Regions from separate parts of the Pseudoduganella sp. GW821-FHT05F09 genome, predicted to be linked through region 3. Evidence: predicted binding sites of a transcription regulator. Region 3 holds the regulator's gene; each other region holds the start of a gene.

Region 1 (3,307 bases), on a different contig from region 3:
GAGAATCTTTCCGGCCACCTGTACGCCAGCAAGCTGCTGGCCGCCACGCTGCTGCGCAACAACAAGGCGGCCGAAGCGATTGCCCTGCTGACGCCGCTGATCGAAAAATACCCGGGGGACGCCGAATTGCTGGCCACGGCGGGCGACGCCCACATGCGCTTGCAGCAGTTCGGCCCGGCCGCCGACTATTTCCAGAAGGCGGTAGAGCTGGCGCCCGGCACGTCGGCGCTGCACGCGGCGCTGGGCGCGAGCCGGCTCGGCCTGGGCGACAGCCAGCGCGCGATCAGCGAGCTGGAACGCGCCAGCACGCTGGACACCAAGGCGCCGCGCGCCGGCATCATGCTGGTGGTGGTGCATCTGCGTAACAAGGACTACGCCAAGGCGCTGGCGGCCGTGGCGGCGCTGGAAAAACAAGGCAACAATCCCGCCGTGCAGAACCTGAAAGGCGGCGTGCTACTGGCCAGCAACGACTTCTCCGCTGCGCGGACCGCCTTCCAGGGCGCGCTCTCGCTCGATCCGGCCTACTTGCCCGCGCTCGACAATCTGGGCCAGCTCGATGTGCTGGAGCACCAGCCCGAGCGCGCCCGCCAGCGCTACGAGGCGGCCCTGGCCAAGGACAAGAAGAATATCGCGGTCATGACGGCGCTGGCGCGGCTGGCCACCGGCCAGGGCAAGACCGCCGAAGCGATAGGCTGGCTGGAACGGGCACAGCGCGAAAATCCGGACGCGCTGCCGCCCGCGCTGCTGCTGGCCAACTACTATCTGCGCGCCGGCGAGACGACCAAGGCGCTGACGCTGGCGCAAAAGCTGCATGGAAGTAATCCCGACAACGCCGACGTGCTGGCCGTGCTGGCGCAGGCGCAAACCGCCGGCAACAGCCACCAGGCAGCACTCGAGAGCTACACCAAGCTGGCCGTGCTGCAGCCGGATTCGGCCATGGTGCAGATGCAGATCGCCGGCGCCAACCTGGCCTTGCGTCAACTGCCGGACGCCCTGGTCGCGGCGCGCAAGGTGCTGGCCCTGCAGCCGGACAACGGCCTGGCGCAGCTGACCACGGTGCGCCTGCTGACCGAACAGGGCAGCTGGAACGAGGCCTTCGCCATCGCGCAGCAGGCGCAGAAGCGCAATCCGCAGCTGCCGCTGGGCTACCGCCTGGAAGGCGACATCCTGATGGCGCAAAGCCGCGCCGTGCCGGCGCTGAAGCTTTACGAGCGCGCTTATCTGCTGGAGCCCAGCGGCCCGGCCGTGATCGCCATCCACCGCAGCCTGTCGGCGCAGGGGCGCAAGCAGGAGGCCACCGAGCGCGTGCTGCAATGGCTGCAGCAGCATCCGCGCGACGCGACCGCGCGCCTCTACCTTGCCAGCGCCTTGATGAGCGCGCAAGACTACGCGGGCGCGGCGCTGCAGTACGAGAAGATCATCGAAGCCGACGCCGGCAACGTGGTGGCGCTGAACGACCTGGCTTGGACGCTGCAGCAGGTAAAGGACAAGCGTGCGCTCGAGTACGCCGAACGCGCGCACAAGCTGGCCGGCAGCAACCCGGCGGTGCAGGACACGCTGGGCTGGGTGCTGCTCGAGCAGGGCCAGCCCGCGCGCGCCGTGCCGATACTGAAACAGGCCAGCGACGCGGCGCCGCAGGTCAGCGAGATCCGCTACCACTATGCCACCGCACTGATGAAAACCGGCGACAAGCCCGGCGCGCGCCGCCAGTTCGAGCTGCTGCTGGCCGACAAGAGCTTCGCGCGCCAGAACGAAGTGCGGGCGCTGCTGCCGCAGTTGTGAGTCCCGCCATGGGTTCGGCTGCACTGCGTCGCTTTTGCTTACATGCATGCCCCGCGCCGAATCCGGAATACGGTCCCCGCCCCGCAAACCGCCGTGTGGCCCGCATATTGCTATGGGTGTAGTGAGCAACCCAACCACAGGAGTTCATCATGCAGAGCTTGACCGTATTGCGCCGCAGCCTGTTTTGCCTTACCGCCGTTGGCGCGCCGCTGGCCATGGCGGCGCCGCTGGCCCCCTTCGTCCTGAGCAAATCGGGCCTGGTGGAAATCAAGTACACCGGCTACCAGGCGCGCAGCAGTGACAGCGGCAAGGCCGGCACGCTGAAGGAGGCCACCTTCGCGGCCGGCTATATGACCTCGATCAATGAAGTCGGCAACGCCTCCGACAGCTACTGGCAGCAGGGCCAGAACAACCAGAGCATTTCCTTCATGATGTACGGCGCAGGCGACGCCAGCACCTCGGCCGGCACCGGCGGCGTGGGCAAGCGCATCTACAGCGCCGGCTGCACCAACGCGGCCTTCGGCTGCGACGGCAAGATCCACCTGGACTTCTATATCGACAAGCTGAGCGGCGGCACCAATCCCAGCTTCGGCACGGGCGGCCTGAAGACGCTCGACCGCACCGCCTTCAACAAAATCAAGGGCATCACCGACGGCGAATTGCTGATGAGCTGGGAGTTCACGCCCGGCATGGTGACCGCCCCGGTCGCCGGCATGAGCAATGTGGCCTTCAATCCGCTCAATACCACGTTGTTCCAGGAAACCGACGGCCTGCCCACGCCGGCGTTCGGCACCGGCACCTATCTGGCCAATTGCATGTCAGGCCCGGCCTGCATCTACTTCCGCAGCGGCAGCCAGGCCGGTGGCGCCGACTTCTTCGGCATTAACACCATCACCAGCATACTGGCCACTTCGGCGGTGGGCAAAAACGGCTGGGGCTGGCGCCTAGCCGATCCGGTTGTCGCGCAGGTGGAACTGCCCGAACCCGGCGGACTGGCGCTGCTGGCTGCGGGTCTGCTGGGGCTGGCCGGTCTGCGCCGGCGCGGCAGCGCCTGATGGATGGCGCCATGCCGCTGCGCAAGCGAATGCCAGGTCCGGCGCTAAGCCCGCGCCGGCGGCTGGTAGCGGCCGGGCGCGATGATGCCTTGCGGGTCCAGCGCGGCCTTCAGGCTGGCGGCAACGCGCCAGTAGCTGTCGCCGCCGCCGTCCAGATCGGCCATCGACTGCAGGCCGACCCGGTAGGGAATGTAGCCGGCCTCCATGACGGTGTCGAACAGCTGGCGGTAGCACATCATGGCGCGCGCGGTCTCGTCCGGGCTGTCCTTGTCGTAGGCCACGGTGATCACGCCGCCCAGCGCGCGCTCGTTGATCATGCTGAAGGTGGCGAACAGGTCGAAGCCGTGCAGGCGGAAGATGGGCTCGGCCAGCGCGTGCACGCGCAGCAGGTCCTCGCCGCACATGGGCAGCACGGGCGACACCCACAGCAGGCCGCAGTTGTCCAGCGCCGGGTTGGCGCCGGCGGGAAA
Region 2 (3,307 bases), on a different contig from region 3:
ACGGGCGGGGACATGGCGATGCCGTAGGGCGGCTTAGGCGGCACGCCGTAACCCGCCGTGCTAAGCCAGCGCCCTCGCCAGCGCCTCCTGCAGGCGCGACACGATCTCCCCCAGTTCCCCCTCGGTGGCGATGAACGGCGGCGCCAGCAGCACATGGTCGCCGCGCTCGCCGTCTATGGTGCCGCCCATCGGATACACCATCAGCCCGCGTCCCATGGCCGCCTCCTTCACCGCCGCGTGCAGCCTTGCCGCCGACGGGAACGGCTCCTTGCTGTCCCTGTCCTTCACCAGCTCCAGCGCCCAGAACAGCCCCCGTCCCCGGATATCGCCCACGTGCGGATGCTGCCCGAACGCGTCCTTGAGCATGCGCTTGAAGGCCGCGCCGCGCACCGTCACCGCGCCCAGCAGGCAGTCGCGCTGGATGATGCGCTGCACCGCCAGCGCCGCCGCCGCCGCCACCGGATGGCCGATGTAGGTGTGCCCGTGCTGGAACACGCCGCTGCCGTCGCGTATGCGCTGCACCACATGCTCGCGCGCCAGCACCGCGCCGATGGGCTGGTAGCCCGCGCCCAGGCCTTTGCCCAGCGCCACCAGGTCCGGCAGCACGTTCTCCTGCTCAACCGCATACAGCGTGCCGGTGCGCCCCATGCCGCACATCACCTCGTCCGCGATGAACAGCATGCCGTACTTGTCGCACAGCGCCCGCACGCCCTTGAAATAGCCCGGCGTGGGCGGAATGGCGCCGCCCGTGGCGCCCACCACCGGCTCGGCGCAAAAGCCGATCACCTTGTCCGGCCCGGCCGCCAGGATCTCCGCCTCCAGTTCCGACAGCAGGGACGCGGTGTAGTCGCCCAGCGTCTGCTGCGGCAGGCGGTCTCGGTATTCGTAGCAGGGCGACACGCGCCGCACGTCCATCAGCAGCGGTGCGAAATGCTTGCGCCGGAACGCGTTGCCGCCCAGGGCCAGCGCGCCCAGCGTGTTGCCGTGGTAGCTCTGGCGGCGCGCGATGAACACGCTGCGCTGCGGCTGGCCGCTTTCAACAAAGTACTGGCGCGCCAGCTTGAGCGCCGTCTCCATCGCTTCCGAGCCGCCGGACACCAGGTAGACGTGATTCAGGTCGCCGGGCGCGTCGTGGGCCAGGCGTTCGGCCAGCGCCTCGGCAGCCTCGGTGGTGAAGAAGCCCGTGTGGGCATAGGCCAGGCGGTCGATCTGCGCATGCATGGCGGCGCTCACGTCCGGATGGCCGTGGCCCAGCGAGGACACGGCGGCGCCGCCGCTGGCGTCGATGTAGCTGTTGCCACGGCTGTCGCGGATGGTGATGCCGCTGCCGCTGACGGCGATGGGGGGAGTGTGGCGCAGGCTGCGGTGAATGATATGGCTCATGTCGTCCTCGCGGTGGAATGGAAAGACGACGATAAAACGCCGTGCGCGCGGGCTTGTTGATTTTTGTCTTGCCCTGCGCAATTAACAATGTTCCCAAGGGGCTACTGTCGGAATTCTTTACACCGTTGGCCTACCGTAGCCACCAAGAAATGCCTTCAAAAAACAAAGATGCCCGTTGCGAAATTAATATTGCCGATGTGGTATGAAAAGTGCTTTATAGGCAATAGTAACAATTTGCCGGCCTTGGCCGATCATTAAAAATATTGAAAGATGACAACATGTTTAAATTCATGAAGTTCTCCCTGCCAGCGCTGCTGCTGGCTTGCTCGGCATTGAGCGCCAACGCTGCCGTCATCCAGCTGGGCAGCATTTCCAAGGCCTACGGCTCGGCTGGCGGTTCCGCCGCCAGCACCGGCGCGGGTTCGTGCGACACCCTCAATACCAACTCGATCACGGTGCGGGACACGTCGCCGTCCAGCTGCGACCGTTTCAGCGACCTGTTCAACTTCAGCAACCTGGGCTACAAGAGTCTCGACCACCTGACGCTGACGCTGAGCTTCAGCGACACCGGCAATGTCCAGGCGGAAGACTGGAGAATGCGCCCCGCCGCCAGCACGCTGGGCAGCGCCACGCTTTTCGACATGACCAATACCGGCAGCGGCAACGGCAGCACCACCCAGTCGTTCATCATTTCCGCCGCACAGAGCGATGTGTTCAGCTTGATTTCCAACAGCCACAATTTCTACCTCTGGTTCGCCGAGCAGAGTACGGGCGCCGATACCTTCAACCTGATCTCGGCCAAGCTGGACGTGTACGGCACCGTGCCCGAGCCATCGAGCGTCGCCTTGCTGGCGCTGGGCCTGGCCGGCGTGGGCCTGCTGCGCCGCCGCGCACGGCGCTAAGCAGTCCGCAGGAGGCGGCGGGCCGGTTGCGTTTCCATGCCAGTTGCTGGACACTCTGTCCAACGCAATGACATCACAGCCGCCATGACCGATCGCCTGCCTCCCATCCCTTTCGAGCAATTGAACGCCGCCCAGCAAGCGGTGGCGCAGGCCGTGATAGACGGCCCGCGCGGCGCCTTGTACGGCCCGTTTGTGCCCCTGATACGCAGCCCGGAGCTGATGTCCGCAGCGCAGCAGATGGGCGAGTATCTGCGCTACCGCAGCGCCATCGGCACGCGCCTGTCCGAGCTGGCCATCCTGGTGACGGCGCGGCAGTGGGACCAGCAGGTGGAGTGGGCGATACATGCGCCCATCGCCATGGAGGAGGGCATCAGCCCCGCCATGGTGGAGGCCATCGCCGCAGGCCGGCGTCCCGCCGCCATGACGGAAGGCGAGGCGCTGGTGCATGATTTTTGCGTGGAGCTGCAGCGCAACAAGCGCGTCAGCGACGCGACCTATAACGCGGCGCTGGCGCTGTTTGGCGAGCACGGCGTGGTTGACCTGATGGGATTGAACGGCTACTACACCTTGCTGGCGATGCTGATGAACGCGGCGCAGACGCCCGCGCCGCCGTCCAGCGCGGCGCCGCTGCCGTAGCGCAGGGGCGTCAGGCCGGCGTGACGTTGCGCTGTATCCAGAGCAGCATGTCGCGCCAGATGCGCTCGATTTCGGCGTCCGGCGGCAGGGCCTGCGCGTGCGGCAGTTCGATGGTGATGACCGGCACCTGCTTGTGCCGGCCGCTGTAGTTGCCCAGCGAGCCGGGATAGACGCCAACCGGGCGGTAGGACAGGTGGCCGAAGCTGCGCGGCGGTTCGGGCTTGCCGTCGAAATCGAGCACGCCGTAGGGCGCGTGCACGGAGACGATCAGGTCCGGCTGGAAGCGCTCGATGGCGTCGTTGACCCAGCGGCTTTCAGGCTCGGACAGCGGCTTCTTGCCGGGGAAGCGGCGCGGATCGCTGCGCGTGGCCTTGGCCCAGTAGCGC
Region 3 (3,307 bases):
CTCCACCAAGCCCACGCTGATCGACTACGACAACGCCGACGTCGACGACGTCAAGCAGATCAGCACCTTCACCGGCAACGTGGTGCTCACGCGCGGCACGCTGCTGATGAAAGCGGCCAAGGCGGTCGTGACCAAGGACCCGCAAGGTTACCAGTACGTGACGCTCACCAGCGCCGGCGGCAAGCCGACCACCTTCCGCCAGAAGCGCGACGGCGAAGGCGAGCAGTGGATGGAAGGCGAGGCCGAGCGCATCGAATACGACGGCAAGAACGAGCTGGTGAAGCTGTTCGTGCGCGCCAAGGTGCGCCGCCTGGAAGGCAGCAAGCCGAGCGACGAAGTGTCGGGCGAGTTCATCTCCTACGACAGCCGCCGCGAGCAGTTCAGCGTGCGCAACACCGCCAGCGGCGAAGGCAAGACCGGCGGCGGCCGCGGCACCATGGTGATCCAGCCGTCCACGCCCAAGCCGGCCGCCCCGGCCGCTCCTGCTGCGCCGGCCGCGCCGGTACAGCAACCGCCAGCGGGGAAATAACCATGGCTGAAGCAATGCAAAGCTGCGCCAGCACCCTGGTGGTGCGCGGACTGCAGAAGTCCTACGGCAAGCGCCAGGTGGTGCACGACGTGTCGCTGCAGGTGGAATGCGGCGAAGTGGTGGGCCTGCTGGGCCCCAACGGCGCCGGCAAGACCACCTCCTTCTACATGATCGTGGGCCTGGTGCCGTCCGACGCGGGCAGCATCGACATCGCCGGCGTGGACGTGTCGAGCATGCCCATCCACCAGCGCGCCACGCTGGGCCTGTCCTACCTGCCGCAGGAGGCTTCGGTGTTCCGCAAGCTGACGGTGGAGGAGAACATCCGCGCCGTGCTGGAGATCCAGAAGGTCAACGGCAAGGCGCTGAGCAAGCAGGAGATCAACGAGCGCCTGGACCGCCTGCTGGCCGACCTGCAGATCGAGAAGCTGCGCGAGAACGCGGCGCTGTCGCTGTCGGGCGGCGAGCGCCGCCGGGTGGAGATTGCGCGCGCGCTGGCCACCAACCCGCGCTTCGTGCTGCTCGACGAGCCGTTCGCCGGCGTCGATCCGATCGCCGTGATCGAGATCCAGCGCATCGTGCGCTTCCTCAAGGAGCGCGGCATCGGCGTGCTGATCACCGACCACAACGTGCGCGAGACGCTGGGCATTTGCGACCGCGCCTACATCATCAACCAGGGCAGCGTGCTGGCGTCCGGCCGTCCGGACGACATCATCGCCGACGAATCGGTGCGGCGCGTCTACCTCGGCGAACACTTCCGCATGTAATTCCTGACCCAGCCCATGAAACAGTCACTGCAACTCCGCACCTCTCAGCACCTGGCGCTGACGCCGCAACTGCAGCAGTCGATCCGATTGCTGCAGCTGTCCACGCTGGAGCTGCACCAGGAACTGGAACAGCTGCTGGGCGAAAATCCGCTGCTGGAGCGCCTGGATGATCCGCTGGACCGCTCGCTGCGCCTGCTCGGCGACGGCGCCATCAACCAGACCCAGTCCGACGGCGCCGACGCGTCGCCCGCCGACGTGGGCGCGCCGGCGCAGGACAGCGCGCCGGCCGGCGAGGGCGATCCCTTCGACGGCGCCGGCGGCGACAGCGCCAGCGGCGCCGAGGCCGACACCGACTGGAGCGACGCCGGCCGCAGCAAGGCGCCGGACGACGAGGACTCGCGCCCGCAGCTCGAAGCGAGCCACTGCACCCTGCGCGAGCACCTGATGGAGCAGATGCGCGTGACCGTGCAGCAGCCGCGCGACCGCGTGCTGATGGAGCTCATCATCGACGCGCTGGACGAGAACGGCTATCTGGAAGAGCCGCTGGAAGAGATCCATGCACGCCTGCCGGAAGAGGCGGACGTGGAGCTGGAAGAGCTGCAAACGGCGCTGACCCTGCTGCAAAGTTTCGACCCCATCGGCGTGGGCGCGCGCAGCGCCTCCGAGTGCCTGGCGCTGCAGATCAAGCGCATGCCCGGCGTGCCGCTGGTCACGCGCCGCATGGCCATCTGCATCGTGGAAAAACACCTGGCCTGGTTCGCGCAGCGCGAATTCAACAAGCTGAAAAAAGCCCTCGATTGCGACGACGAGGACCTGCGCGAAGCGCAGGCGGTGATACGCCAGTGCAATCCGCACCCGGGCGCCGAGTTCGCTTCCGACGTGTCCGACTACGTGGTGCCGGATGTGATCGTGAAGAAGGCGCGCAATGGCTGGCAGGTCTCCTTGAACAACGACGTGATGCCGCGCCTGCGCGTAAACGCGCTGTACGCCAACATGCTCAAGCAGGGCAAGGGCGAGTCGGCCATGGGCGCGCAGCTGCAGGAAGCCAAGTGGCTGATCAAGAATATGCGCCAGCGTTTCGACACGATTTTGCGCGTGGCGCAGGCGATAGTAGAAAGGCAAAAGAACTTTTTCAGCCATGGCGCGGTTGCCATGAGACCCCTTGTGTTGCGTGAAATTGCTGATACACTGGGACTACACGAGAGCACTATTTCTCGGGTAACAACTCAGAAATACATGCTGACTCCGCATGGGATGTTTGAGTTGAAATATTTCTTTGGCAGCCACGTCGCCACCGAAGCAGGAGGAGAAGCATCCTCGACGGCGATACGGGCGCTGATAGTGCAACTGACAGGAGCTGAAGACCCGAAAAATCCTTTATCCGACAGTAAGATTGCGGACATGCTGGGAGAACAGGGCATGGTAATTGCGCGACGGACTGTTGCCAAATATCGCGAAGCCTTGAAAATCCCTCCGGTAAGTCTGCGTAAAGCTTTGTAGTTTTACTTGGGTTCCCCTGCGCTCAAATAACATTCGATAGCGCATGAGCCCTTATCTTTAGGAGTGTGTATGAATCTCACCATCAGTGGACATCATCTCGAAGTGACCCCCGCCATCCGTGAATACGTGCAGAACAAGCTGGAACGGGTAAAGCGCCATTTCGATCAAGTTATTGATATTGCTGTCATCCTGACTGTAGATAACCTCACCGAGAAAGACAAAAGGCAAAAAGCCGAGATCAACCTGCGCATGTCCGGCAAGACTGTGTACGTGGAAAGCCTGTCGCAAGACCTGTATGCTGCCATCGATACGCTGATCGACAAACTGGACCGCCAAGTCATGAAGTACAAGGCCAAAGTGCAGGAGCATGGCCACGACGCCATCAAGCATCTCCCGGACACGTACGAGCCTGCCGCCACCGCATAAGACGGTCACCGGCACTCCCAACAAAGGGCGCATCTGGCGCCCTTTTTTGCGCCCGCGCTAAAATGGCTGTCTAACAATTATTGAGACA
Region 4 (3,307 bases), on a different contig from region 3:
CACATTGCCGAAGGCCTGGTCGTACACGGCGCGCAGCGCGGTCAGCGCCACGCGGGCGCTGAAGCCGTAGCCGAAGCGCGTGTCCGCCGATACTTCCGCGCCTCTGCGCAGCGTTTCGCTGGCGTTGCGGTAGCTGGTGCGGCCGCCGCTGGCGGCGTCGACCACCAGCTCTCCGCTGGTCTTCACCTGGAACACGGCGGCGTCGATACGGCTGTCCGCGCCCAGCAGTGCCTTCACGCCCGCTTCGGTATGCGTGCTGCGCGCCGGCTGCAAGCCGAAGTTGAAGCCGCCGCCGGCGCCGGAGTAGAACAGTTCGTTCAGCGTTGGTGTTTCGAAGCCGCGCGCGGCGCTGGCGTACACGTTCAGCACCGGCGACACTTTGTACAGCAGGCCCGCCACCGGCGTGGTGCGGCTGTAGCGCAGCCCGCCGCTGTCGTTGCCGTTCGAGAGATAGCGGTCGTCCACGTCCACCTTGAAGCGGCTGTGGCGCAGGCCCGCGTTCAGCACCCAGGCGTCTTGCGTCCATTCGGTTTGCAGGTAGGGATCGGTGCTGGCGACGGTGTCCGTTTCGTCGCGCCGGAGCTTGCCCTTGACGCCCAATTCGGTGGCGGTGAAGTTTTCGTAGCCTTTGCGTTCATCCTGCGAGCGGCCGTATTCGATGCCTGCGGTGGTGGTCAGCTTGCCGCCGGCCAGTGCGCGCACGTCCACGAAGCTGATGTCGACGCCGCTGAAGTCGCGGTCGAAATCGACCACGCCGCCCGAGTGGCTGGCCGGCGCCTGGAAGGCGCGCGAGAATGCCTGGTACTGGATGACCTGGCGGTTGCCGCCATAGGCCGTGACGCGCAGCTTGCCGCTGTCTCCGCCCGCAATGCCGCCGAGCTGCTGTTCCCACGCCGCGCCTATCTGCTGGTGGTCTATGCTTTTGCGGGTGTTGTAGCGTTCCGCGAAGGTGCGCTTGACGGCGGCCGTGTCGCTGGCGTCTGTCTCGCCGGCGCGCGGGTCGCGCCGCCAGGTGGTCCAGGTGACGCCCAGCGGGTCCTGCGTATTGTCCTGGCGCAGGGCGCTCGCGGTGATGGTCAGCTTGCCGCCCGCACCCGGCGCCAGCGTGAGCTTGGCGTAGGCCTGGTCGCGCCGCGCGGCGCTGTGGTCGCGGTAGCCGTCCGTGTCGAAGCGCGACGCGTCCAGCACGTAGCCCACATTGCCCGCTTTGCCCTGTGCGTTGACGTCCATTTTGCGGGCGCCGTCGCTGCCGGCGGACAAGCTGGTTTCCAGCGTGGGCGGGCCTGCGCCGTCGCGCGTGAACAGCTGCACCACACCGCCGGCATGGTTGCCGTAGACGGCGGAGAACGGGCCACGCAGCACTTCCAGGCCCTCGGCCATGTCGAGGTTGAAGGTGGCGGCCTGGCCCTGGCCGTCCGGCATGCTGGCCGGGATGCCGTCGGCGATCAGTTTCACGCCGCGCACGCCGAAGGCCGAGCGGGCGCCGAAGCCGCGCGAGGATATCTGCAAATCCTGCGCGTAGTTCTGGCGGTTTTGCGCCACCAGGCCGGGCACGGAGGCCAGCGCTTCGGATACGTTCACGCGCATCTGGCTATCGCGGATGCGCTCGGCGTCCACCACGTCGATGGCGGCCGGGAAGTCCATGCTGCTGTGCTCCACGCGGCTGCCGCTGACGATGACCACCGGCGCTTCGCCGCTGGCCGCTGCCGCTTGCTGCGCGGCGCCCGCCACGAACAGGGCCGCAACGGCGTTTAAATGAAATCGGTGCTGCATGTTGAATCTCCTTGGTTGAGTTCCGCGCCTGCCTGGCGGGGGCCGGCAAGTCTGCTTCAACCCGTAAGCAATATACCTGCCATCGCGCTTGCCGTGCGCGTGGCATGCCGTTTGCATCGTCTGCCGGATGCGCGCGCATGCGGCGCGCGCGATCCTCACTGACCTTAAAGGTATAGCCATGAAAAAATCCTATTGTCCCCGCGCCGCCGGCGCGCTTGCAAGCCTTTCGCTGCTGCTGGCCGCGCAGGGCGCATGGGCGGCGGCGCTGGCCTATGTGCCGAACGAGAAGTCCGGCACGGTGAGCGTGGTCGATACCGCCACCGACACGGTGCTGCGCAGCCTGCCGGCGGGAAAGCGGCCGCGCGGCATTGCCGCCGTTGCGCTGGCGGGCGGCACGCGGCTGTTCGTGACGGACGCCGCCAGCAGCCAGCTGCTGATGCTCGACAGCGCGGGCGGTCCCGCGCCCGCGGCGCTGGCGCTGGGCAAGTCGCCGGAAGGCGTGGGCGTGTCGGCCGACGGCCGCTACGCCGCCGTCGCGGTCGAGGAGAGCAACAGCGTCACGCTGGTCGATGCCCGCAGCGGCGCGCGGCTGGCGGACATACCGGTCCAGGGCCGCAATCCCGAGCACGCGGTGTTCAGCCCGGACGGCCGCTGGCTCTATGTCAGCGCGGAAGAAGCCGAACAGGTGGACGTGATCGACGTGGAGAAACGGCGCCAGACCGGGGCCGTGGCCGTAGGCCTGCGTCCGCGCGGCATCGGCTTTTCGCCGGACGGCAGCCGCGCCTATATCGCCTGCGAGCTGGTGAACACCGTGTACGTGATCGATACCGCCACGCGCGGCACGCTGGCCAGGATACCGGCCGGGCGCAACGCCAACGGCATCGCCGTGCACCCGAACGGCAAGCAGGTCTATGTGTCCAACGGCGCGGACGGCACCGTGATGCTGATCGACACCGCCAGCCTTTCCGTCAGCGCGACCGTGGCCGTGGGCAAGCGGCCCTGGAATATGGCGCTCACGCCGGACGGCGCCAAGCTGTACGTGGCCAACGGACGCTCCAACAGCGTCTCCGTCATCGACACGGCCAGCGCGCGCAAGGTGGCCGACATCGCGGTGGGCGAATTGCCTTGGGGCGTGGCCATCCCCTGAGCGTGACACCTGCCACAGCGGCTGTGCAACACCTGTTCAACTTTGGAGCAGATTGCGGCGGCGGCGGCGCGGTTTTCGCCACGCAGGGGCCTGGCACGGTGTTTGCGAAATAGAAGGTGCAAGTCCAACCAACACTGAAGAAAGAGGATGACATGAATCTCGCCGATATCAACAAACTGGGTGTCGCCAACCCTTTCAAGCAACGCTATGACAACTACATCGGCGGCAAGTTCGTCGCGCCGGTAAAGGGCGAGTACTTCGCCAACCTTACGCCGATCACCGGCCTGCCGTTCTGCGAGATTGCGCGCTCCACTGCGGAAGACGTGGAAATTGCGCTGGATGCGGCGCACGCTGCGAAGGAAGCGTGGGGCAAGACCTCGCAGACCG

What was found. Region 3 encodes sigma-54, which starts transcription at its own class of promoters, with help from an activator protein. Its sites were predicted from a motif close to TGGCANGNAANCTGCTTT; they were not measured.
Region 1: the regulator sigma-54 is predicted to act here: its motif matches at 1,879-1,896, upstream of AC07S4_RS04885 (PEP-CTERM sorting domain-containing protein).
Region 2: the regulator sigma-54 is predicted to act here: its motif matches at 1,582-1,599, upstream of AC07S4_RS11860 (PEP-CTERM sorting domain-containing protein).
Region 4: the regulator sigma-54 is predicted to act here: its motif matches at 1,874-1,891, upstream of AC07S4_RS29935 (beta-propeller fold lactonase family protein).

What each region holds. Positions count from the first base shown of each region.
Region 1 is NZ_JBWKSD010000001.1:1,160,365-1,163,671, forward strand. It holds gene prsT (XrtA/PEP-CTERM system TPR-repeat protein PrsT) at 1-1,782, shown strand, start outside; gene AC07S4_RS04885 (PEP-CTERM sorting domain-containing protein) at 1,932-2,837, shown strand; gene AC07S4_RS04890 (FAD-binding oxidoreductase) at 2,882-3,307, opposite strand, start outside.
Region 2 is NZ_JBWKSD010000003.1:451,356-454,662, forward strand. It holds gene AC07S4_RS11855 (aspartate aminotransferase family protein) at 61-1,383, opposite strand; gene AC07S4_RS11860 (PEP-CTERM sorting domain-containing protein) at 1,662-2,285, shown strand; gene AC07S4_RS11865 (carboxymuconolactone decarboxylase family protein) at 2,370-2,921, shown strand; gene AC07S4_RS11870 (M14 family zinc carboxypeptidase) at 2,932-3,307, opposite strand, start outside.
Region 3 is NZ_JBWKSD010000007.1:89,784-93,090, forward strand. It holds gene lptA (lipopolysaccharide transport periplasmic protein LptA) at 1-529, shown strand, start outside; gene lptB (LPS export ABC transporter ATP-binding protein) at 532-1,293, shown strand; gene AC07S4_RS22165 (RNA polymerase factor sigma-54) at 1,309-2,793, shown strand; gene hpf (ribosome hibernation-promoting factor, HPF/YfiA family) at 2,863-3,219, shown strand.
Region 4 is NZ_JBWKSD010000016.1:11,864-15,170, forward strand. It holds gene AC07S4_RS29930 (TonB-dependent receptor family protein) at 1-1,773, opposite strand, end outside; gene AC07S4_RS29935 (beta-propeller fold lactonase family protein) at 1,952-2,920, shown strand; gene adh (aldehyde dehydrogenase) at 3,073-3,307, shown strand, end outside.